One region of the Desulfatiferula olefinivorans genome, then DNA from elsewhere that is predicted to be linked to it. Evidence: riboswitches for the same ligand, from Rfam matches in the RefSeq annotation. Region 1 holds a riboswitch; the other holds the start of a gene.
The links. A riboswitch is a leader RNA that binds a small molecule or an ion and turns the genes downstream of it on or off. The one in region 1 is predicted to bind cobalamin.
Positions count from the first base shown of each region.

Region 2: linked by a shared signal. The riboswitch ahead of ACYQ11_RS03195 (hypothetical protein) and the one ahead of ACYQ11_RS05565 (adenosylcobinamide amidohydrolase) in region 1 are both predicted to bind cobalamin.

Region 1 is NZ_BAAHXV010000005.1:22,540-33,377, forward strand. Features, by position in the region: gene ACYQ11_RS05525 (Spy/CpxP family protein refolding chaperone) at 33-566, shown strand; gene ACYQ11_RS05530 (ATP-binding protein) at 665-2,110, shown strand; gene ACYQ11_RS05535 (response regulator) at 2,153-2,830, shown strand; gene ACYQ11_RS05540 (ferritin-like domain-containing protein) at 3,011-3,547, shown strand; gene ACYQ11_RS05545 (SMP-30/gluconolactonase/LRE family protein) at 3,777-4,625, shown strand; gene ACYQ11_RS05550 (substrate-binding periplasmic protein) at 4,815-5,543, shown strand; gene ACYQ11_RS05555 (hypothetical protein) at 5,554-6,069, opposite strand; gene ACYQ11_RS05560 (DegT/DnrJ/EryC1/StrS family aminotransferase) at 6,166-7,425, opposite strand; cobalamin riboswitch at 7,849-8,036, shown strand; gene ACYQ11_RS05565 (adenosylcobinamide amidohydrolase) at 8,170-10,218, shown strand; gene ACYQ11_RS05570 (ABC transporter permease) at 10,226-10,838, opposite strand, start outside.
Region 2 is NZ_BAAHXV010000003.1:2,701-13,538, reverse strand. Features, by position in the region: gene ACYQ11_RS03235 (hybrid sensor histidine kinase/response regulator) at 1-511, shown strand, start outside; gene ACYQ11_RS03230 (lytic transglycosylase domain-containing protein) at 654-1,778, opposite strand; gene ACYQ11_RS03225 (tRNA dihydrouridine synthase) at 1,794-2,756, opposite strand; gene cobS (adenosylcobinamide-GDP ribazoletransferase) at 2,779-3,513, opposite strand; gene cobU (bifunctional adenosylcobinamide kinase/adenosylcobinamide-phosphate guanylyltransferase) at 3,510-4,043, opposite strand; gene ACYQ11_RS03210 (cobyric acid synthase) at 4,040-5,539, opposite strand; gene ACYQ11_RS03205 (cob(I)yrinic acid a,c-diamide adenosyltransferase) at 5,544-6,059, opposite strand; gene ACYQ11_RS03200 (cobyrinic acid a,c-diamide synthase CobB) at 6,056-7,435, opposite strand; gene ACYQ11_RS03195 (hypothetical protein) at 7,498-7,758, opposite strand; cobalamin riboswitch at 7,898-8,094, opposite strand; cobalamin riboswitch at 8,161-8,368, opposite strand; gene hflX (GTPase HflX) at 8,830-10,203, shown strand; gene lexA (transcriptional repressor LexA) at 10,719-10,838, opposite strand, start outside.

The sequences.
Region 1 (10,838 bases):
GTCCATCACCAACAAACCGGAGGATTTATAACATGAAAACAGCCATAAAACTCACCGTGATCACCATCATAACCCTTTTTGTGGCCGGAGCGGTTCAGGCCTATGCCCAGCCCTCCTGCTTTACCATGGTCGAACGGATTCCGGGAATCACCCTGGATGACGCCCAAAGATCGGCGCTGACCGAGAAGGACGCCGATCACCGGAAAAAGATGATTCGCCTGCGGGCCGACTACCAGGTGGCCCGGGTCGACAAGCAGAATCTGATCAAGGACCGCAACTTTAAAAAGGATGCGGTAAAAAAGCAGATTGAATCCATGGTCGGTATCCAAAAGGAAAAGGAACTGGCTCGTCTCGACGCCCTCGATGACCTGCGAAAGGTCCTGACCGACGAGCAGTGGGCCGTGTTCACGGCTCATACCGCAGGAGCGGGTATGGATGCACGCTGCCCGGGGATGCGGGGGGCTTTCCATAAAGGCAAGGGCGGTCAGGCCCACGGGAAGGGCGAAGGCGGATTCGGTCCCCGCATGGGTGACTGCCCGTTCACGGGCCCTGCTGCCGCCCAGTGATCCTCTTGATCATGAACGATAACGCCTTGCCCGGCCGGTAGCGGCCGGGCATGTGCGTTTGTGCGGTCGGGGTGTCTTTCCCACAGGTGGAGCCTGAGATGCGGTTCGGTATCAAATACAAAGTGTTCGCCATTCTTTTGTCGGTGAGTCTTCTGATTATCATCGGCATGTTCGTGTTTACCCGGATGACCTTCAAACAGGGGCTGATCGGTTACATGGACACCATGCAGGAAAAACACCTCGGGGTAATGTGCCGGATGCTGGCCGAAAACTATGCCGAGGAGGGCAGCTGGTCCTTTCTCACCGATAATCCGGACAGCTGGGACGGGGTCCAGCGTTATGCGTTCAGGACATGGCGCCGTCTGAACCACGGCGCCCATCCCCCTCAGCCTCCGGGGCGACCCGGTCACGGTCGTCCGGCGAAGGATCTTAGGGGGCCTGCTCCCGGGGGAGGAAAACCCGGCCTGGTCCTTCTTGACCAGAACCGTCACCCGGTGCTCGGCACCCTGGACGGCATCGGCCCGAAGAACCTGGTGCCGGTGGTCGTGGAGGGACAAACCGTCGGATATCTGGGCCTGTCCCATTCACCGACAAGGATCCAGGCGGAGGAACTGCTGTTTTTCCAGAGGCAGACCCGGGTGTTTCTGATGATCGCCCTCGGCATGGTGCTGATGTCGATTCTGGCAGCGGTGTGGACGGCCTATTACCTGGAACGGCCCATCGCCGTGCTGATCCGCGGAACACAAGCCTTGACCTCCGGGGATCTGGCGACCCGGATTCCGGTGACATCCCGGGATGAACTGGGGCAGTTGTCCGACGATTTCAACGCCCTGGCCCAAACCCTCGAACAAAATGAAGCGGACCGGAAAAAGTGGGTCGAGGACATCGCCCATGAACTCAGAACCCCTTTGACCCTGCTCAGCGGCGAACTGGAAGCCCTGGAAGACGGTGTCCGCGATCTGACGCCCGACACCGTCCGGAACCTTCAGGCCGATATTCATCATCTGATCCGTCTGGTCAACGATCTGAACGAGTTGTCGCGGACGGACACCGGCTCGATGAATTACAGGAAACAGGAAACCGACCTGGCGGACCTGATCGGCCAGGTCGTCGATCGTCATGCGGAGGCCCTGGGCCGCAGCGGGATCACCGCGGATGTCACCTGTTCCGTCGTGCGTCCTTTGGTGTTCGCCGATCCCGAACGGTTGAAACAGCTGTTCGGCAACATTGTCCAGAATTCCCTGGATTACACCGCATCCGGAGGCCGGCTCCACATCGGCATCGACCCCCTGGGATCATCGGTTCGGGTTCGGATCGACGATTCGGCTCCCGGGGTTCCCGCCGACGCCCTTGGGCGACTGTTTGACCGGCTCTACCGGGTTGAAGGGTCGCGAAACAGGCGCTACGGCGGGTCGGGCCTGGGGCTGGCCATCTGCCGGAACATCGTCGAGGCCCATGGCGGGCGCATCGTCGCGTCCCATTCCCCGCTGGGCGGATTACGGCTGGACATCGAATTGCCTCTGACGGACCGCAAGAATGCATGACTCTGAGATAAAAAACGGTTCGGGAACGAAAGGGCAACAGCAATGAACGAGCGTGTGTTGATTGTCGAAGATGAAGAACGGCTGGCGTCGCTGCTCAGCGATTATCTGAAGACGTCGGGATTCGAGACGCATATGATCGGCGACGGCCGCGAGGTTCTGCCCTATGTCAGGCAGACCCCTCCGGATCTGATGCTTCTGGATCTGATGCTTCCCGGCAAAGACGGGCTGGATATCGCCCGGGAACTGAGAACCTTTTCGCAGATCCCCGTGATCATGATCACCGCCCGGGTCGAAGAAATCGACCGGCTTTTGGGCCTTGAACTCGGCGCCGATGACTATATCTGCAAGCCCTTCAGTTTTCGGGAGGTGGTGGCTCGGGTCAAAGCCGTACTCCGGCGATCCCAGGCCCGTGTCGACGAGGATCTGCTCCGGGGGATCAGCCTCGATCGTTCACGGCATCAGGTGACCGTCATGGGAAAAACCGTCACGCTGACAGCCATCGAGTTTACCCTCCTTGAAGTCATGGCGGCGCGTCCGGGGCGAATTTTTACCCGGGATTTTTTGATGACGTCCATCTATCCGGACGACCGCGTGGTCAGTGATCGGACCATTGACAGCCACATCCGGAAACTGCGGCGGAAAATTCATGATATCTACCCCGACAAAGACATTATCATGTCGGTCTACAGTGTGGGTTACAAGTTCGAAAACCCCATTTGACGCTCTCTTCGGGAAACAAGTGGGTTGATTTTGTCGGTCGGTTTGCTTATAGTGTGACACTGCATCAAAAAAAAATCATGGCCGTGGGCGGTATCAACCGCTGCCGTAACACCATGAACGGGCGTGAAACTGAACAAAACGAATCTCGACTTGCCATACAATCGAAAAGGAGGTTTTACAATGTCCAAGGAAGACAGGGAAAAACGGCGCAACAACGTCATTGAGGTTCTCAATAAAGCCAGGGCCATGGAGCTTCAGGCCATTCATCAGTACATGAATCAGCATTACAATCTTGACGACATGGATTACGGGGAACTGGCAGCCAAACTCAAACTCATCGCCATTGATGAAATGCGGCATTCGGAAATGTTCGCCGAACGCATCAAGGAACTGGGCGGCGAGCCCACGGCCGATCCCATCGGTCCCATTGAAAAACGTCAGGCCGTGGATACGATCTATCCCTTCGATGCCGATCTGGAGGACGATACCGTGGATCAGTACAATCAGTTCCTCCAGGTCTGTCGAGAGAACGGCGACAGCATCAGCATGAAACTGTTCGAGACCATCATCGATGAGGAGCAGCTTCACTACAATTATTTTGACAATGTGGCGTCGCATATCACCAATCTGGGCAACACCTATCTGGCCAATATCGCCGGAACGCCTGCGGAAACGGGCCTTCAGCCCAGCGGCTTTGTCGTGACCCAGAACGGGTGATGACCGACGTGTGAAAGGGACTTCCCCGTTTTTTCAGGCGGGGAAGTCCGGCTCACCGCCATCGCTCAGGCCTGTCCGACGGCCGTCTGAAACGCCCCCATCCGTTCAAAGAAAGCCCGGTTTCCCGGCGGGACAATCGACGAACCGTCATCGTCAATGATCCTTAAAAACGACACCCTGAAACAATCATACCTCAGATGCGTTCGCGTCCCGAACAGGAGATGTTATCATGAAAAAAATGCTTTGTGCGTTGATTGTCATGCTTGCGGTGATGACGTGCCACTCCCAGGCCGTCGAGACCCTGGTTCGTCTGTGGGAGACGGCGGACGGGCTTCAGGTCCCTGAATCGGTCCTTTATCACCCTGACAGCCAAACCCTTTTTGTGTCGAACATCAACGGCAAGCCCACCGAGAAAAACGGCCGGGGGTTTATCTCCAGGCTGTCCCTCACCGGGGAGATCCTTCAGTTGAAATGGGCCACGGGACTCGATGCGCCCAAAGGCGCCGCTATTTACGGGCAGCGCCTGTATGTCAGCGATATCGATCGTCTGGTTGAGATTGATCTCGTCACCGGGGATATCACGGCCGCCTACCCGGCACCGGGGGCCGTTTTTCTGAATGACGTGGCGGCCGATCGTGCGGGAAACATCTATGTGTCCGACATGGACGAACAACAGAGTGCCGTCTGGCGTTTGTCCGGTAAAACCTTCGCCGTATGGTTGAAGACCCCGGAAATACGTTCGCCCAACGGGCTTCATATGGAGGAGGACAAGCTGATGGTGGGCAACTCCGGCGACGGCACCATTAAAAGCGTCCGATTGTCCGATCAGACGATCGTGAATTTCGCCGTCGTGGGGTCGGGCATCGACGGCCTTCGTCCCGACGGCAAGGGGAATTTCATCGTTTCCGACTGGAAGGGGGCCACACGCCTGGTTCCCCCAGCCGGTCCTGCGACCGTTCTTCTCGATACCACCGACGCGGGTATCCAGTCGGCGGATCTGGAATATGTGGCAGACAAAAAACTGCTGCTTATTCCCACCTTTTTCAATCATAAGGTGGTGGCCTTCCGATGGGATTGATGATCGGGTCGGTCAAAAAACTGAAGTTTGCCTGCGATGGAGACGATAATTCTTTAAAGAAGATTCCGTTCACTGGATACTCCGGTCTTTTATGCCCCGGGGGCATGTTCTGTGTTGTCCCGCCTTCGAAGGAGATCGCGAAGGCTCGTTGTTGAACCCATTTGAGAGAGGTGGATGATGATGAAAGACATGTTTTTTTCGTCCGTTCGATGGTTTGGTCTTATGGCGGCTCTGGTTCTGCTCGCCAAAACTCCCGTCACGGCAGACACCGTGTATCAGGCGGGCGTTCTCGATTTTCCACCGTTTTATGTGGTGAAAAGCGAGAATGAGGTCGAAGGTTCCATGGCGGATCTTTTGCGGAGCATCATGGACAAGGCGGGCATCACATACGAATTGAAAGGATTTCCTCCCAAGCGTCTCTACAAGAACCTGGCCGAAGGAACGACCCAGATCTGGCTGGGCATCAAAGGTGTTCCCGAATTTGAGGGCGTGGTGCTGAACAGCGATATTCCGGTCACTGAAATTGAAATTCGTGTGTACAACAGGGAAGGGACCCCGCCCATTGCGGCCATCCCCGATTTCAACGGGAAAAAAGTCATTACCATCCGCGGCTTCGGCTACGGAGGACTGATCGGCTACCTGAACAATCCCGACAACCAGGTGGCCACCGATCCCTCGGACAGCCATGAGCTGGCGTTTAAAAAACTAATCAAAGGGCGTGGAGACTATGTTCTGGATTACAAGAAACCCGCCGAGGAGGCCCTGAAGGCCGCCAACATCACCGGACTCAGCCACACCGTGCTGAAAAACATCAAGGTTCACCTGATCATATCCAAACAGGCGCCCGATGCCGAAAACCTGCTGAAAAAACTGGAAGAGGCCTATCTGGCCTTGAAAAGCGAAGGAAAAGCTCTCTAAGCTGTGACGATCAGAGGGCTTTGTCTGTGATGGTCCGGATCATCGACTCGATACCGGCCTTGAACTCACGGTACTGGTCCTCGGGCAAATCGCCGGTCAGGATCCATTCCAGGGCGTAGTTTACGCCAAGGTAGTCGTAGGCATAGAGCCCATAGGTTTCCCGAAGAAAGTCGATGCTTTCCCGGCACATGAAGGCCAGACAGACGGGGCTTTTGTGGGTGGCAAGCACACAGCCGGACTCGGGATTGTGGTATTCGCATGGGGACACCGGCGACATCCAGCGATGGTCGCCGGGTTTCCCATACCGCATTTCCCGCTCGTCCCTCAGCCGGTCAAAGGCCGGGTGGTCAAGGTCGTAAAGGCCGTAATACCTGTTTTTGCAGCAGGCCGCCACGGGGCGATTGCCGTTTTTTTCCATAGCCGGTCGGATGCAGCGGGACAGGCAGTAATCAAATGCTCCGAAAAATTCGTTGAGCAGGGTCTCCATGGCCAGGTAACGGGCCAGGTTGCGTTCGATATCGTTCATGACAAGCCTCGTGCCGTTTAAGTGGGTCCGGGGCCGTTTATAATACGCCATGAGCGGGGAATCAAGCCCTGCATTTCCGAACGAACCGGTGGCCGTTCAGGCCGACAGACGTTCATCATCCTCGCGTACCACATAATCGAGAACCTGGAGGAGGGTCGTGCCGATGACTCTCATGTCCCCGTGGTCGAGATAAAGCGGCAGTTTGAGGTCGCAGGCCGCCACCAGGGTTTCCCGGGTTTCAGGAAGATGATGATCTTCCCGTATATACTCCCAGTTCCAGTAACACCTCGCGTTGTCCGTTTCAATGCCGAAGACCGACAGTTTGATGCCTTCCATGTTCATCAGTTCCACAAACCGTTCGATCTGAAATCCTGAAAGGTTGACCAGGTTGAACTGGGCCGAATCGTAGATCTTGTAAACCCCGTCTTCCACCTTGGGGATATCGATATAGTCCGACCCTCCGATGATATCCGAAAGAACGGAGAAGTTCCGGTTGTATTTCCTGCCGTTGGCATCGATCAGGGGAATCTGGGTCCGTGCGATGGCGGCGGTCACATTGGATATCCGCTGATTGTAGGTGGGGATTTTTTTCTGGAGTTCCGGCAGCTTGTCGCTGTCGATGAAATGCTTCTCATAGGATTTTTCAAATGAGCCGGCATAGAGAATCGCTTTGGCGATAAACTCCTCGTCGTCGGTCACCAGCATGCCGCCTTCTCCGGCATTGATCATTTTGTGGGACTGGAAACTGAAACACCCGGCTTTCCCGAAGGTGCCGGCCAATTGACCGTCGAAACGTGCTCCGAGGCTGTGGGCGGCGTCTTCGATCAGGCAAATGCCCTTGGCCCGGCAGATCTCGACGATTTTTTTCATATTCGAAACATGTCCCCTCATGTGGGACAGCATCAGGAACCGTGTATCATCGGCAATTTTTTGTTCCAGGTCATCGGTGTTCAAGGTGTAATTCGGGTTGCATTCGACCAGGACGGGAACGCCCCCTGCGTGGATGATGCTGCTCGGAACGGCGGTGAAGGTGAATCCCGGAACAAGGACTTTGTCGCCGGGCTCGAGGCCTGCGCAGAGCAGGGAAATGAAAATGGCGCTGGAACAGGAGTTGACCGCCAGGGCATAGGTCGAGCCGATATACCGGGCAAAATCCCTTTCCAAAAGGGCGGCTTCCGATTCTGACGGGTGGTCGCAGGCATATCGAAACAGTTCGCCTGACCTTAGAATGTCGCTGACCTTTTCAATGGCGTTTTCCGGGACGGGGTTGGGGACCGAGAGGTTTTTGGTGAACGCTTTTTGGCCTCCCTCGATGACAAGTTTTCTTGTTTTTTTTCTATCCTCGCCTCGATCCATCTTAATCTCCTTTTATTTTAATTAGTTATATCTTTTAATCATGGGTTTTGAAAACGGTGTGATTCGGCGCGGAAATGACGTGGGGATTGTTGAATGAAGAGATGAAAGGCTCTGGTCGAGACCTTCGGCGCAGGGCCGGGGTCATGGCCGAATCGGTTTGATGGGATCACGGTCTGTGAAAAACGGGACCGAATCCGCTTGCAGGGACATCATCCGTTGTGTGAAACAATGATGCCGCCGTTGTAACAATTTGATATTATTAAAGAACACTTTCTATGCTTAAAATAGATTTTTTAAATTATCAGAATGATCTCAAAAAGCAACGTTTTATTGCACGGCTGTGGGTTTAATCACCGCCCCTTGAAGCGCAAAAAAGCGCCTCTGATCTTGCTCCTTGACTTAATTGGGCCATGGGGTATGAATAGGAGGAAAAAGGGTTCGGGTGCTTTTTAAGAGCTTGAAAGGGAACCCCGTGAAAAACGGGGACGGGCCCACCGCTGTGATCGGGGACGACGGCCGCGCGAGACCACTGGGCAGAACATGGCCCGGGAAGGGGCGGCCCCATCGGATGATCCGAGAGTCAGAAGACCTGCCCGAACCAGGGTGCCGAACGCACTGGGAAGTGCCCGGCCCGATCCATTCGGATAAAAAGGGACATCCCCGGATCGAAACCGTATCGGTCCGGGGATTTTTATTTCCGGACAGCCGTTGTGAATCACCCCATATCAGAGCAGGAGATGTAAAATGCACTCAAACCCTTATGTTACATGGCCGGCGGCTGTCGTTTTTGCGTTTATACTGGGTTGGTCCGGCGTTGTCGGGGCCGGGCCGTTATCCGTTACGGATGATACGGGAAACGTCATCCGTTTCGACGAGCCGCCTCGGAAGGTCGTGTGCCTGGTGCCCTCGGCGGCGGAGATGATCTTTGCCCTCGGGGCGGACAGCCATGTGATTGGCCTGACCGTGCATAGCGGCGATCTCCAAGGCGCCGTGGGCAAACAGGTGGTGGGCGGCTTCACCCGGCCTTCGTTTGATAAGGTGACGGCCCTTGGGCCGGATCTTATCATCGCCTCGTCGTTTCAGAAGATACTGATCGACCGGATCGGCGATACCGTGCCGGTCTGCGTACTCGACACCCGGATGATGAACGATGCGTTCCGGCACCTGGAAATGATGGGCACGCTCTTCGATCGCGGCGGTAAGGCCCGGGCGCTGATCGATAAAAATCGCAGGCAGCTGGAGGTCATTGCCCGCAAGACGGCGTCGATTCCCGTGAATAAACGGCTGCGCGTGATGCGTCTCATGGGGCGGGATCAGGTCATGACGCCGGGCAACGATTCCTTTCAAAATGAGATGATCCGGGCCGCCGGGGGCATCGCCCCGGACTTCGGAAAAGCCGGGAACGTGGTCCCGGTGACTCCTGAGGAATTCTCGGCCTTCAATCCCCAGGTGATTTACGGCTGCGGGGACGATCTCACCACCGCAGGGAGCCTGTTTGAAAGAGAGGGGTTTCGTGATGCCGATGCCGTGCGTAACGGGCGGCTTCTGACTTTTCCCTGCGGGCTGACCTGCCGTTCCGGCGTCCATCTGGGTGATTTTGTATCCTGGCTGTCGGCCCGGATCTATGCCGAAGAATTCGCCGACTCCGCGCGAAACGTCCTGCCCCGGGCGATTGTGGAGAACAGGCCCATGGATCTGTCGTTTGATCATGTGAACCGGGCCCGGGTCGCCGTCGGCATGATCGACGATTTTGAGAACAAAACCCTGATCATCGATTTCAAAACACCCCGCACCGTGGTCTCCACCCTGGACGGCCTGAGATCCGGTGTTGTGAGCGTGGGCAACCATTATTCACCGCCGCCCTGCTGGTCTCTCACTCATGGGGCCGGTCTCGACGATCTCCGCGGGGCCCTGTGCCGGGTGATCGGAAAAGATCCGGAGAAAAGCGTGTTTTTGTTCACCGGGGCCGACATGGACCATCTTTCGGTGAAAACAGAACGGTTCAAAACCATGACCGTTACGGCCCTGGTCACCGCAGGCGTCCGGGGCAACGCCATGCGGATGGGCACCGATTCGGGAGACTATTTCGAACCCGGCACCATCAACGTGATCGTTCTCAGCAACATGGCCCTCAGCGTCCGGGCCATGACCCGGGCGATCATCACGGCCACCGAGGCCAAAACGGCAGCCCTTTGGGATCTGGATGTTCGGAGTTCCTATGCCCCGCTATCCGCCTCGGCCACGGGCACGGGAACCGACAACATCCTCGTGGCGCCGGGTGACGGTGCGTTGATCGATAACGCCGGAGGCCATTCGAAAATGGGTGAGCTGATTGCCCGGGCCGTTTACGCCGGGGTGCGGGAGGCCGTGGCCCGGCAGAACGGACTGGAAGGGGGACGGGATGTGTTTCAGCGTCTTGAAGAGAGACGTGTGAGCGTGTCCTCCCTGGTCGACGGGGCCCGATGTCTGGTGAAAGATAAACCCGCTGATCTGCATGTTCGGCTGGAGAGACTGCTTCTCGATCCGGCGTATGCCGGTGTTGTGGAAAACGCCCTGGGGCTGAGCGATGACCTGGCCCGCGGCGCGGTCAGTGACCTGTCGGTGTTTGAGCGTACCTGTCTTTTCCTGGCTTCACGCATCGCCGGGAAAACGCTTGATCACACGGTATTCGATCTGTCCGAACTGGATCTGCCCGTGCCCCTGTCGCTGGCCGTGAACGCCCTGCTTTCCGGCGCCGTTTATCAGGCTCCGCCGGCCGACGGGCCGTCCTCAGAGGATTGCCCCTGCCGCTAGGACACAATCAGTCGGGTCTTAGGACCAGCTGTTCGGCTTTGTTGAAGCAGCGTTTGCGGACCAGGAGTACGGCTGTCAGGGTGCCGATGGCCGTGGAGCCGGTGAGCATGACCATGACGACGATCTGGTATTTGATGGCGATCAGGGGATCGGCCCCGGAGAGAATCTGGCCGGTCATCATCCCGGGGATGAAGACCATGCCCACGGCCATCATGGAATTGATGGAGGGAATCATCCCGGCCTGCATGGCTTTCCGGAGAATGGGCCCCGAGGCCTCCCGGCTGTCCGCGCCCAGGCAGAGTTTCATTTCGATTTCCGCCCGAAGGTTTTTCAGTTCGCCGATCAGGCGCTCGATGGCGATGGCGATGGCATTCATGGAATTGCCGATGACCATGCCCCCTAAGGGAATAAAGTAGCGGGGCTCCCACCAGGGCTTGACCCCTACCACCACGGCAGTGACCACAAAGGACACCAGGGAAAAACTCAGCAGCATGGAGAAGAATACCGGAAGAAAAAAAGGAATCTGCCTGTCCTTGACCCGGCTGTAGATGGTCCAGGCGGCAAACAGGATCATGAAGCCGAACACGCCGAGCACCAGGGCCATGCTGGACAGGGCGAAG
Region 2 (10,838 bases), on a different contig from region 1:
GCGGGGCGTGGCCGAACAACGCCGGATCTTCGAGATCAAACCGGTAGATTTCAACGATGCCGTGGCGGACTCCCTCGAAACCCTCTATTTCAAGCTGAACGAAAAAAAAATCGCCGTTGAAACCCACCTCGACAACCGGATCATGGTGATGGCGGAGCGCACGTCCCTGGTCAATTCCGTGCTCAACAACCTGTTGACCAACGCCATCAAGTTTTCCTACCCCGACGCCGTGATCCGCCTCTCCGGTCGGACCGAGGGCGATACCGCCGTCATCCGGATCACCGACCAGGGCATCGGCATCCCCGACGCCCTGATGGACAAAATTTTCGACATCGACCGAAGGTCCACCCGGTTCGGCACCCTGAGCGAAATCGGAACCGGATTCGGCATGCCCCTGGTCAAAAAATTTATGGACGAATACGGCGCCCGCATCGAGGTGTCGTCCAAGGACGAAGCCGTTTACCCGAATGACCACGGCACCACCATCACCCTGTGGTTCAAAACCCCCTGACCGACACCCGTTCAATATTGGACGGCTTCGAAAAACGTTCGAGATCAAGGCTTGCGAAGACCGAGGAATGAGGCGTACTCAAGGTACGCCGCAGTGACGAGGGATGACGCGTAACGCAGAGATCGGGCGTTTTTCGAAGCCGTCATTTCCTGATCAGAAGCTTCTGCCCCGGATAAATCACCGACCCCCTGATCCCGTTGAGTTTTTTCAGGGTCTGAACCGTCACCCCCGTCTCCCAGGCAATGGACGACAGCACATCGCCCGGCTGGACCACATAATACCGGCTGTCGTAGCGGTGTTTTTCCCGGTAGGCGGGGTCCTTGAGCTTTTCCATGGCCTTTTCAAAGGGAACAACCATCTTTTCCGGAACATGAAGACGATAGGCGCCCATGGGAAGCAGCGGGCTTAAAATCTTGGGGTTGAGTTCCATGAACTCTTTGTAACAGATGCCCGACAGTTCGGCCAGATCGGCGATGTAAAACCGGTCTTCGACCGTCACATCGAGGGTTTTGAACTCATAGGGCGCGTACACCCGTTTTTCGTCGATGCGGAAGCCGTACCGTTCGGGGTGTTCCATGATCAGCTTGATGGAGGCGATGCGGAACACGTACCGCTCCGTTTCCATGGGCAGATCCAGGCTGAAATAATCGGTGCCCGTCTGGGTTTTCAGGGCCTTGTTCAGGGCGTTCTCCCCGCAGTTGTAGGCGGCCATGGCCAGCATCCAGGTGCCGAAGGTCCGATGGAGGTCGCCCAGATAGACCAGGGCCGCATCGGTGGACCTGTCAAAACAGAGCCGCTCGTCCATCATGGTCTGATTGACCGTCAGGCCGTATCGCCGGGCCGTGTCCTCCATCAGCTGCCAGATGCCCAGGGCGCCGGCCTTGGATTTGATGTGAGTATGAAGGGCGCTCTCGGCCACGGCCAAATATTTCAGGTCATCGGGCAGCCCCGCCTCGGCCAGGCGGTCTTCGAACAATGGAAAAAACCGTGAGGCCCGTTTCAGCCACATGAACACCTGGGGGATATCCCAGACGGCGATGGTGAATTCCCGATCGAACATCTCCCGGTTCAGGGGATCGGTCAGATCGATTTTTTCGCCGCACAGGCGCATGGCATCAGGAATGTCGTACTCCGTCACGTAGGGAAGTCCCGTACGCACATGCCGGACCTCCGAGCCGGTGTCACAGGGGGAATGGCAGGAAACATTGAAAACAACAAAAAACAGGGCCAGAGCCGGAAGGACGCCATCCGGAATACGGGCAATCATGGGTGGAACCTCCTCTCAGAGATCAGGAGGGCCGAGCCAGCGGGGGCCTGCATCAAAAAACGCCTCGACCTGGGAACGATAATGATCGGGGCAGCCGATCTTTTTGATGATCTTGAAAAAACCCGTCCCCCCCTCGATGGAGGGGGCAAGATAGGACCAGAACCCTTTGATCCGGTCCATGACATGGGCAGGCCCGGACAGACTGTCCAGCCGCTCCTGAAAATAATCGTCGTGGAACGCCTTGATGACGTTGATTTTGTCGGGAACCGTATCACACTCCCCTTTGATTGTCATGGGCAAAAAGGGATCGCTAAGCACACCCCGTCCGATCATCCACCGGTCGATCCAGGGAAAACGCCGTTCCCGAAGCTCGAAATCGTCACGGCAGCGGATATCGCCGTTGTAGACCATGGTGTGACCGGACAGGTCACAGGCCTCCGCAAACCGGTCCAGGTCCGCCTCGCCCTCGTACATCTGGATCCCGGTCCGGGGATGCAGAATGATTTCATCGATGGGATAGCGGTTCAGGATCGGCATCAGGGCATGAATCTCAGAGGCCTCATGACGGCCCAGCCGCATCTTGATACTGAGGCCGGTTTTCATCAGCGGGAAGACGGTGTCCAGAAAGGCATCGATCTGATCGGGGAAGCACAAGAGCCCGGAGCCTTTGCGTTTTTTGGCTACCATCTTGTAGGGGCACCCCAGGTTCCAATTGACGGTTTTGTATCCCAGCTCGTGAAGCTGATTGGCCACCACGGCGAAATCCGCCGGGTCGTTGCCCATGATCTGGGGAATGACCGGCAGCGGGCCGTTCAGTTCAGGCAAAACGTCCCGTATTTCCTTTTTCTTGCACCGTCCTTCCTGAAGGGCCGAAATAAACGGGGCCATGGCCAGGTCAAAACCCGGAAAGAACCGTGTGTACGTATTCCGGAAAATCCGGTCGGTGAGCCCCTGGAGCGGGGCGAGATAGAGAATCATGAAAACACCTTTGACGGCTTCTTCAACACCCCGCCCCCATGGCCAGTACCAAAAAAAGCACCGCTTCCGACACTTCCGTCATGGCCCCGAGCATATCGCCGGTCACGCAGCCCAGAACCTTCCGGTAAAAAGCAAGAAGCGCACCCACCAAAAGGGCAAGCGCCGCCATCAACAAAATGCCGCGACCACCGAGAAGAAAGCAGAGGCCAAGAGGAATCAGCGTCCACCGGAAGGCCGAGGCGGGGAGTTTTTCCGCGAAATGGGCCTTGCCCGTCCCCTCAGCCCGCCCGTAATCGAGACACCGGATACCGAAGATCATCGCCGACCGGGCCAGGGCGGGCACCGTCACAAGCATCAATGTTCTCTGCAGGCCCGCGTCGGGAAGGCCGGACAGACCGGCCCATTTCATGGCCAGGGCGCAAAAAAGAGCGACCAGGCCCATCACGCCCACCCGGCTGTCCTTCATGATCTCAAGCATCCGCTCTTTGGACCGGTGGCTGAACAGGCCGTCGGCCGTATCGGCCAGACCGTCCAGATGAAAGGCGCCTGTAATGACCGCCAGAAAGACCACATCAAGCACCGCCACGATATGACCGGGCCAGACCATCAGGGCGACCCGGTCAAAGACCGCAAGCAGTCCGCCGATCAGAAGTCCCACCAGCGGAAAACAGGGAATCATGCCCAGGGCGTCATAGGGACGATTTTTTGGACCGGGCAGGATGGTGATGAATTGCAGGGCCGAAAAGAATCCGTTCATAACAGAACCTCTCCCTTGACGGCCATGGGAATCCCGGCCACGGTCAGGACCACCCGGCCCAGTGCCCCTGCCACCCGCTGGTTGACGATTCCGGCCAGATCCCGGAACCGCCGGGCCAGAGCGTTGTCGGGCACGATGCCCATGCCCACCTCGTTGGCCACCAGAACAACCGGTGAGGGCGCGGCGGACAAGGCGTCGATCAGGTCGGCGATCCGCCGGTCGATCTCCGCATCGGCCATGTCCTTCATCAGCATATTGGTCAGCCAGAGGGTCAGGCAGTCGACCAGCACCACCCCGCCGTCCGGATTCCGGATGATCGGGGAAAGATCAAGGGGCTCTTCCACCGTTTGCCAGGTGTGATCCCGGTCGGCCCGGTGCTTTCGGACCCGCTCGTTCATTTCCTCATCCAGGGGCACGCAGGTGGCCACATAAAGCCGCTCCGGCGAAAGGCGTTCACACAGCCTCTGGGCGTACCTGCTTTTACCGCTTTTGCATCCCCCCACGATCAGGGTGTGCTTATCATGCATCATAAAAACGTTTCCTTGAAAATCGCGTCCACATCCACATGGCGGACCACATGCTCCAAAAGGGCGGTGTAGGCCCGTTCCCTGGCCGGAAGTCCGCAGACATCAGGCACGTCGATGCCGGAAAGACCCATGGCCGCCAGCATCCTGCGTGTGATACCGGCCCGGTCGAACAGGCCGTGCATGTAGGTTCCCATCACGTTCCCCCCACCAGACACGCAGCCGTCTTCATCGGCGCAGGGTGCCCCGTTGCGTTCCACCACGGAAAACAACGGGCGTCCGCCATGGCGCACGGTCTTTCCCATATGAATCTCATAGCCCAGTCCCTCGCACCCGTCCCAGGTGAACCGGCTCAAGGTGGTGGTTTTCTCGGCCATCATCGTGGTGCTGACCGGCAGAAGGCCAAGGCCCCGAATCCTGCCCGGCGGGCCTTCATGCCCCGCAGGATCGTCAAGTCCCTCGCCCAGCATCTGATACCCCCCGCAGATACCCAGAACCGCCCCGCCCCGGTCAGCATAGTCCCTTATGCGACCGGCCCAGCCCGAATCGTTCAGCCAGGCCAGATCGTGACGCGTATTCTTGGAACCGGGCAGCACCACCCCGGCAAACCCTGACAGATCCGCCGGATCATGGACAAAGGAAAGCGAAAGACCCTTAAGGGCGGTCAAGGGGTCGAAATCGGTGAAATTGGAGATATGGGGCAGACGGATCACGGCGATGCCGGGCCCTCCCGGTGCGGGACTTAGAGGCGCAGCTCCCTTTTCGATGACCACCGAATCTTCGGCCTCGATGCCCAGATTCTCGACCCAGGGCAGCACCCCGAACACCGGTTTGCCCGTGGCATTCTCGATCCAGGCCGTCCCGTCCCTGAACAGATCGATATCTCCCCGAAAGCGGTTGATCACAAACCCCTTCACCCGTTCCTGATCCTCGTAGGGCAGACAATAAAGGGTGCCGACGATCTGGGCAAAGACCCCGCCCCGGTGGATGTCGGCCACCAGAATCACCGGCGCGTCGGCGGCCCGGGCAATGTTGAAGTTCACGATGTCGCCTGCCATAAGATTCACTTCGGCGCAGGACCCGGCCCCTTCGATCACCACCACGTCATGCTCGGCCCTCAGGCGGGACAAAGCCGCCAGCGCCGTTTCAAACAGGACGTCTTTTTTCGCGTGGTAGGCCGCAGCCGTGCTGTTTCCGGAAACCTTCCCCAGCACCACCACCTGTGAGCCCACCTCACTGGTGGGTTTGAGCAAAACGGGGTTCATGTCCACCCGGGGCGCCGCCCCCGCCGCCTCGGCCTGGACGATCTGGGCCCGTCCCATCTCCAGCCCCTCAGGGGTCACCCCGGAGTTGTTGGACATGTTCTGGGCCTTGAACGGCGCGACCCGAAGACCCCGCTCCCGGAAATACCGGCACAGGGCCGTGGCCACGATACTCTTGCCCACATCCGACCCCGTCCCGAACACGGCCACGCAGGCCGCCTGTTTTTTTGTCTGTTTCATCACGCTATTTTTCGATTCCCACCCGTGCGGCAACCCCGTTTTGGTAATAGTGTTTGATCTCTTTCATTTCCGTCACCAGATCGGCCCTATCGATCAGGGCCTGCCCCGCGCCGCGACCGGTGATGACCAGCTCCATGGGATCGGGTTTCAAATCGATCAGCCCAAGCAGGTCCGATTCCGAGAACAGGCCGCAGGCCACAGCCACACAGGCCTCTTCGAGAATCAGAATGTCGACGTTTCCCGCCGTCATAATCTCACATGCCCGAGCCAGCCCCTGTTTCCCGGCGGCCTTGTCGTCATCGGAGGGGCTGCCTTTGACGAACCGGCCCAGGCCGTACTGCTCCACCGTAACCAGATCCGGGAACAGAGACAGGGCCTTGATTTCGCTGTAGTCCCCTTTTTTAAGGAACTGGAGGATAAACACCGTAAGTCCCGCCCCAACGGCACGCAGGGTCAGACCCAGACAGGCCGTGGTCTTGCCCTTGCCGTTTCCCGTATAGATCTGAACATAACCTTTCATGACGGCATCCTTTCCCGCCGGTATTCCCGACAGGCCGAAACAAAATGAGCGGCCGCGTCCGGCCTGCTACCCCAATGAAGATGGACATAGCTTCCCAGGGTTCGCCCGGTCCTGTAGCCTTCCCGGACCCCTTGACCGCCCCTTCGGGACGAGACCTGATACACCGTCTCTGGGGCCTTTCCGGTGTCCACATGCGAATAATGAAATTCATGCCCCCGGATCACCTGACCCGGCGGGCCGATCACTGTCTTCTCCGTCAGCGTCACCTCCCTGTACCCCAGTGAGCGGAGTTTTTCAAGCATCACGGCGGAAAAGGGAAAGCAGCCGGTCATGGGGTGGGCGTTCCCATCAAAATCCCGAATCTCGCGGCACAGGTACATAAACCCGCCGCATTCGCCATAAATGGGCATACCCGCCGTGCTTGCCGTCCGGACCGCCCTCCGCAGATCGTGATTGGCCGAAAGGGTTTTTGCAAACAGCTCGGGGTATCCGCCGCCGAAATACAACCCGTCCAGATTCTCCGGCAGACGGGTATCTGAAAGGGGGGAAAAAAACACCAGTTCGGCTCCCTTTTCCTCGAGCAGCTCAAGGTTGTCCGGATAATAGAAGCAGAAGGCCCGGTCCCGGGCCACGCCGATGCGGACCTCGGCCTTCGCCCCGGAAAGGGCCGGGCCTTTCAAAGAGGCCGGAATCTCGTTGAGGGAGTGTAGCAGATCATCCACGGCAAGGCCCGCCTCGACCATGTCCGCCAGGACCGACAGGTGCCCATCGGAAAGGCCCTGTTCCTCATCGGTCACCAGCCCCAGATGCCGCTCAGGCATGACAACGGCCTGATTCCGGTCAATGCCGCCCAGACAGGGCATGGCCACATGGCCGTCAAGGGCCTCGGTCAGCATGGTCAGATGGGCGGGGCTGCCCACCCGGTTGAAGACCACCCCGGCAAACCGAAGATCCGGATCGAAGCCCTCGAACCCCTTGACCAGGGCGGCCCCGCTCCGGGCCATGCTGCGGGCGTCCACCACCAGCACCACCGGCAGGCCCAGCCACTTGGCCATCTGTGCCGTGGAACCGGCCTCGGTCCTGCCGTCAAACCCGTCATACAGCCCCATGACCCCTTCGACCACGGCAATATCCGCATCCGATGACACCCGTTCGAACAGGGCTTTGTTATAGTCCCGGGACAGCATCCAGCCGTCCAGGTTGCGGCTGACCCGTCCCGCCGCCCGCCGATGATGCCCCGGATCGATGTAATCCGGCCCCACCTTGAACGGAGCCACACGAAGCCCCCGCCGCCTGAAAAGGGCCATCAGCCCCAGGCTCACCGATGTTTTTCCGCAACCGCTGTGGGTTCCGGCGATAATCAGTCCCCGCGCCATATCAAACAAATGCCTTTCGCAATAAATCGCCCCCTTCAACGCTGAAGGGGGCGAAAACCACATCATCCCCGCAGACGCAGGGACCGCCCGGTCAGGGCCACCTCTCCGGTTTCGGTAAACCGGCCCATCACGCAGATGATCCGCTGCATCCCCCGGGCGCTCAGGGCAAAGTCCGCATCGTACACGTCATGATACCCCCGGGTCTTCGAAATCCAGGCCACCTTGTCGGCCTTGACGTCCAGATGTAAAGGAACGGGTTTCGATTCCGGACAAAACCCCTGGGGTTCGTCCCCTGCCATGTAAATAATCACACCGGTTTTCATAAAACGCCTCCTTTGATCCGATACGCAGGAGGCATGCCGTGACGCCCCCTGCTCTGTTAAGAACAAAAGGGCTGCACCCAGCTTACTTGACCCTTTTTCACCATTGTCCGGCCCGGACGCTCCGTTCATCCGCGAAGCAAAAGGGCCACATGATGGGGCAGGTATTCTGACTCTCCCGCCATTCAGACGGCCTTCCCATTCCGTGCCCGAAACAGTGACGCGCAAGGTCTGAACAGCTCCCGTTTTCAAACGGGCGGGGATCACAGCGGCGGGACCGTTCCCGATTTTCACGGGATTCCCTTCCCCCATCACAAAACCAAAAAAATCCCGCAACGACGCAGGCCGTTGCGGGATTTCCGTATTCAATCCCAAAACCCGACGCCGCCCCCATGGTCCTCGAGGAGACGGCCGAATGTCCAGGCAGGTCTTCTGACTTTCCCTCCTTGCCGGCGGCCTTCCCGACCTGATCATCGGTCAGTGGCAGAGGTTGCGGACAAGGTTCCTTAGTTAAAAGGCAGGATCACAGCGGCGGGCCCGTCCCCGACTCTCACGGGGTTCCCTTTCGGCTTGACGGCACGTGACGGCAAGCACCTGAACATGTGAAAAATTAACCGAAGGATAGTGTTTCGGACAGAAAAAAGTCAAGGATTATTCCGCCATGAACGCGGAGCCATGCCTGGGCCTACGCGTGGTGTGACACAGCCTGACGCCGTGCACCATGACATGCCAGAAAAGAGCCCCGGCTCTTTTCCTTCGTGCCCTTCGTGAGCTTCGTGGTCAAACACTTAAACCACCCGGTCGCTGCGCTCCCTGAAGGACACGAAGAGCGCGAAGGAAAAATGGTTTGTCACGTCTTGCCGCCTCCATCGTGAACGTGCTCGTGCTCGTGACCGTAAACGTGAACGGCATCAATCCGTCCCGCAAAATGAAGCCCATGTGTTTTGAAAAACATATCTGCGATTGCCTTGCCCGTTCGGTTTTGTCCTGTTGCTTTCTTCCGCCAAACAGGATAAATGAATATGGCGTTATAAAAACAACAATTTAAATTAAGCCGAGGTTTCAAACCAAACCATGATCGATCACGCACTTGTAAAGAAAACGGCGGTGCTTTTTTCCGTTCAAACCCCGGACGTCAGCGATGAGGAAAACGAGGCCTCCCTCCTCGAACTCCGGCGTCTTTCGCAAACCATGGGTCTCGACGTCATCGCCACGCTGACCCAGCGCCGCCCCAAACCCGACAAAGCCGCCCTGCTGGGTGCGGGAAAACTGAAGGAACTGGCCCGCTATACCGGCGGCACGGGCGTGGTCGAAGGATTCGGCCGGAAATCGGACGATGACGACGACGAGGATGCCTGCCGTGACGAATACCTTGACAGCGATGAGGGCAGCCCGGACGATGCCCCGGAAACGAAAGCCGCCTGCGTCATCTATGATGGTGAAATCTCCACCAAGCAGCTTCAGAACCTGGAGCAGGCCACCGGTGTCGAAGTGCTGGACCGCACGGGTGTGATCCTCGAAATATTCAGCCGTCATGCGAAAAGCCGCGAGGCCCTCATCCAGGTGGAGATCGCCAAGCTGACCTATCTGGCGCCGAGAATACGGGCGTCCCGCATCGGCGGCGACCGGCAGGGCGGCGGTCTTGGTGCCAAAGGTGCCGGAGAGACGTCCCATGAGCTCGACAAACGACGGATCAGGGATCGTATCGCCGAGCTGAAAGCCCGCCTGGTGGAGATCCACGAGGAACAGAACCGACGTCGCAGCCGACGGAAAGAAAATTTCCAGGTGGCACTGGTCGGTTATACCAATGCGGGAAAATCGTCACTCATGCGCAAGCTCACCGGCAGCGATGTCCTGGTGCAGGACAAGCTGTTCGCCACCCTCGATACCCGCGTGAAGGTCATGCAGCCCGAAAGCTTCCCGCCGGTCCTCGTCTCGGATACGGTGGGCTTTATCAAAAAACTGCCCCACGATCTGGTGGCCTCGTTCCAGTCCACCCTCGATGAAGCCCTGGCCGCCTCCCTGCTTCTGTTTACCGTCGATGCCTCGGACCCGGCCTTTCGCTCCCAACTGGCCGTCACCCAATCGGTCATCAGGGAAATCGGCGGAGAAGAAATCCCCCGCCGCCTGGTCCTCAACAAAATCGACAAACTCACCCCCGCCCAACTGGACGAGCTTCACAACGAATTCCCCGAGGCGATCTTGATCTCCGCCCACAACGACGAGGACGTCGCCCGCTTGCGCACCGTGATTCTTGAGTTCTTCGAAACCGGCATGATCGAAACCACCCTGACCATCCCCTACGCCAAAGGTCGGCTCCTCGGCCAACTGCGATCCAAAGCCGCCATCCTGTCTGAAACCTACGACGAAACCGGCACAAAAATAACCCTCAAAACCTTCCCCGAAACCCTGACCTGGCTGGAGACCATGATGGGGGGTCAGGGATAAAGGGTTCACCACAGAGACACGGAGGGCACTGTAGGGGCGATCCGCGATCGCCCAAATGCCTCTGGCGGCCCTCCGGGGGCAAACGTTTGAAACGTTAGACAAACGGATTTTTTTTGGTTTTCTCACGGAGACACAAAGGCAGAAAAGGGAAATGGGGATAGGTGGCCAGGCAAAGCCCGAAAAAATGACAATCACGTCCCATGCCCCCGCAATCATCACCTCCCGCCCATGCGACCGCCTGTCGTAGGGTGGGCTTCGCCCACCAATCAGACCATCATCCTTATAAAATTCAGGACCCTACCAAATTACTCGACACCAACGACCAAAGAATTCACCACGGAGACACGGAGAGCACGGAGAAAAAAGAAAACCGGATGCCCATACGGGCCGTGTGTGACATTGTAGAGACGCACGGCGTGCGTCTCCTTTGGAAAAAAAAGAGAAAGGGTTGCCGGGCAAAGCCCGTGGGCTGATAATGACAACGCAAACCAATCGCATGGCCCCATCGGAACCTCTCAGGCCCCGAACGATCCCGGCCCCCGAATAAGGCCGATCACCTTGCCCTGAATGAGAACCTCCTCGAATCCGTACCGCACCGGTTTGAAATCCGGATTGTCCGGTTGAAGTTCGATGTG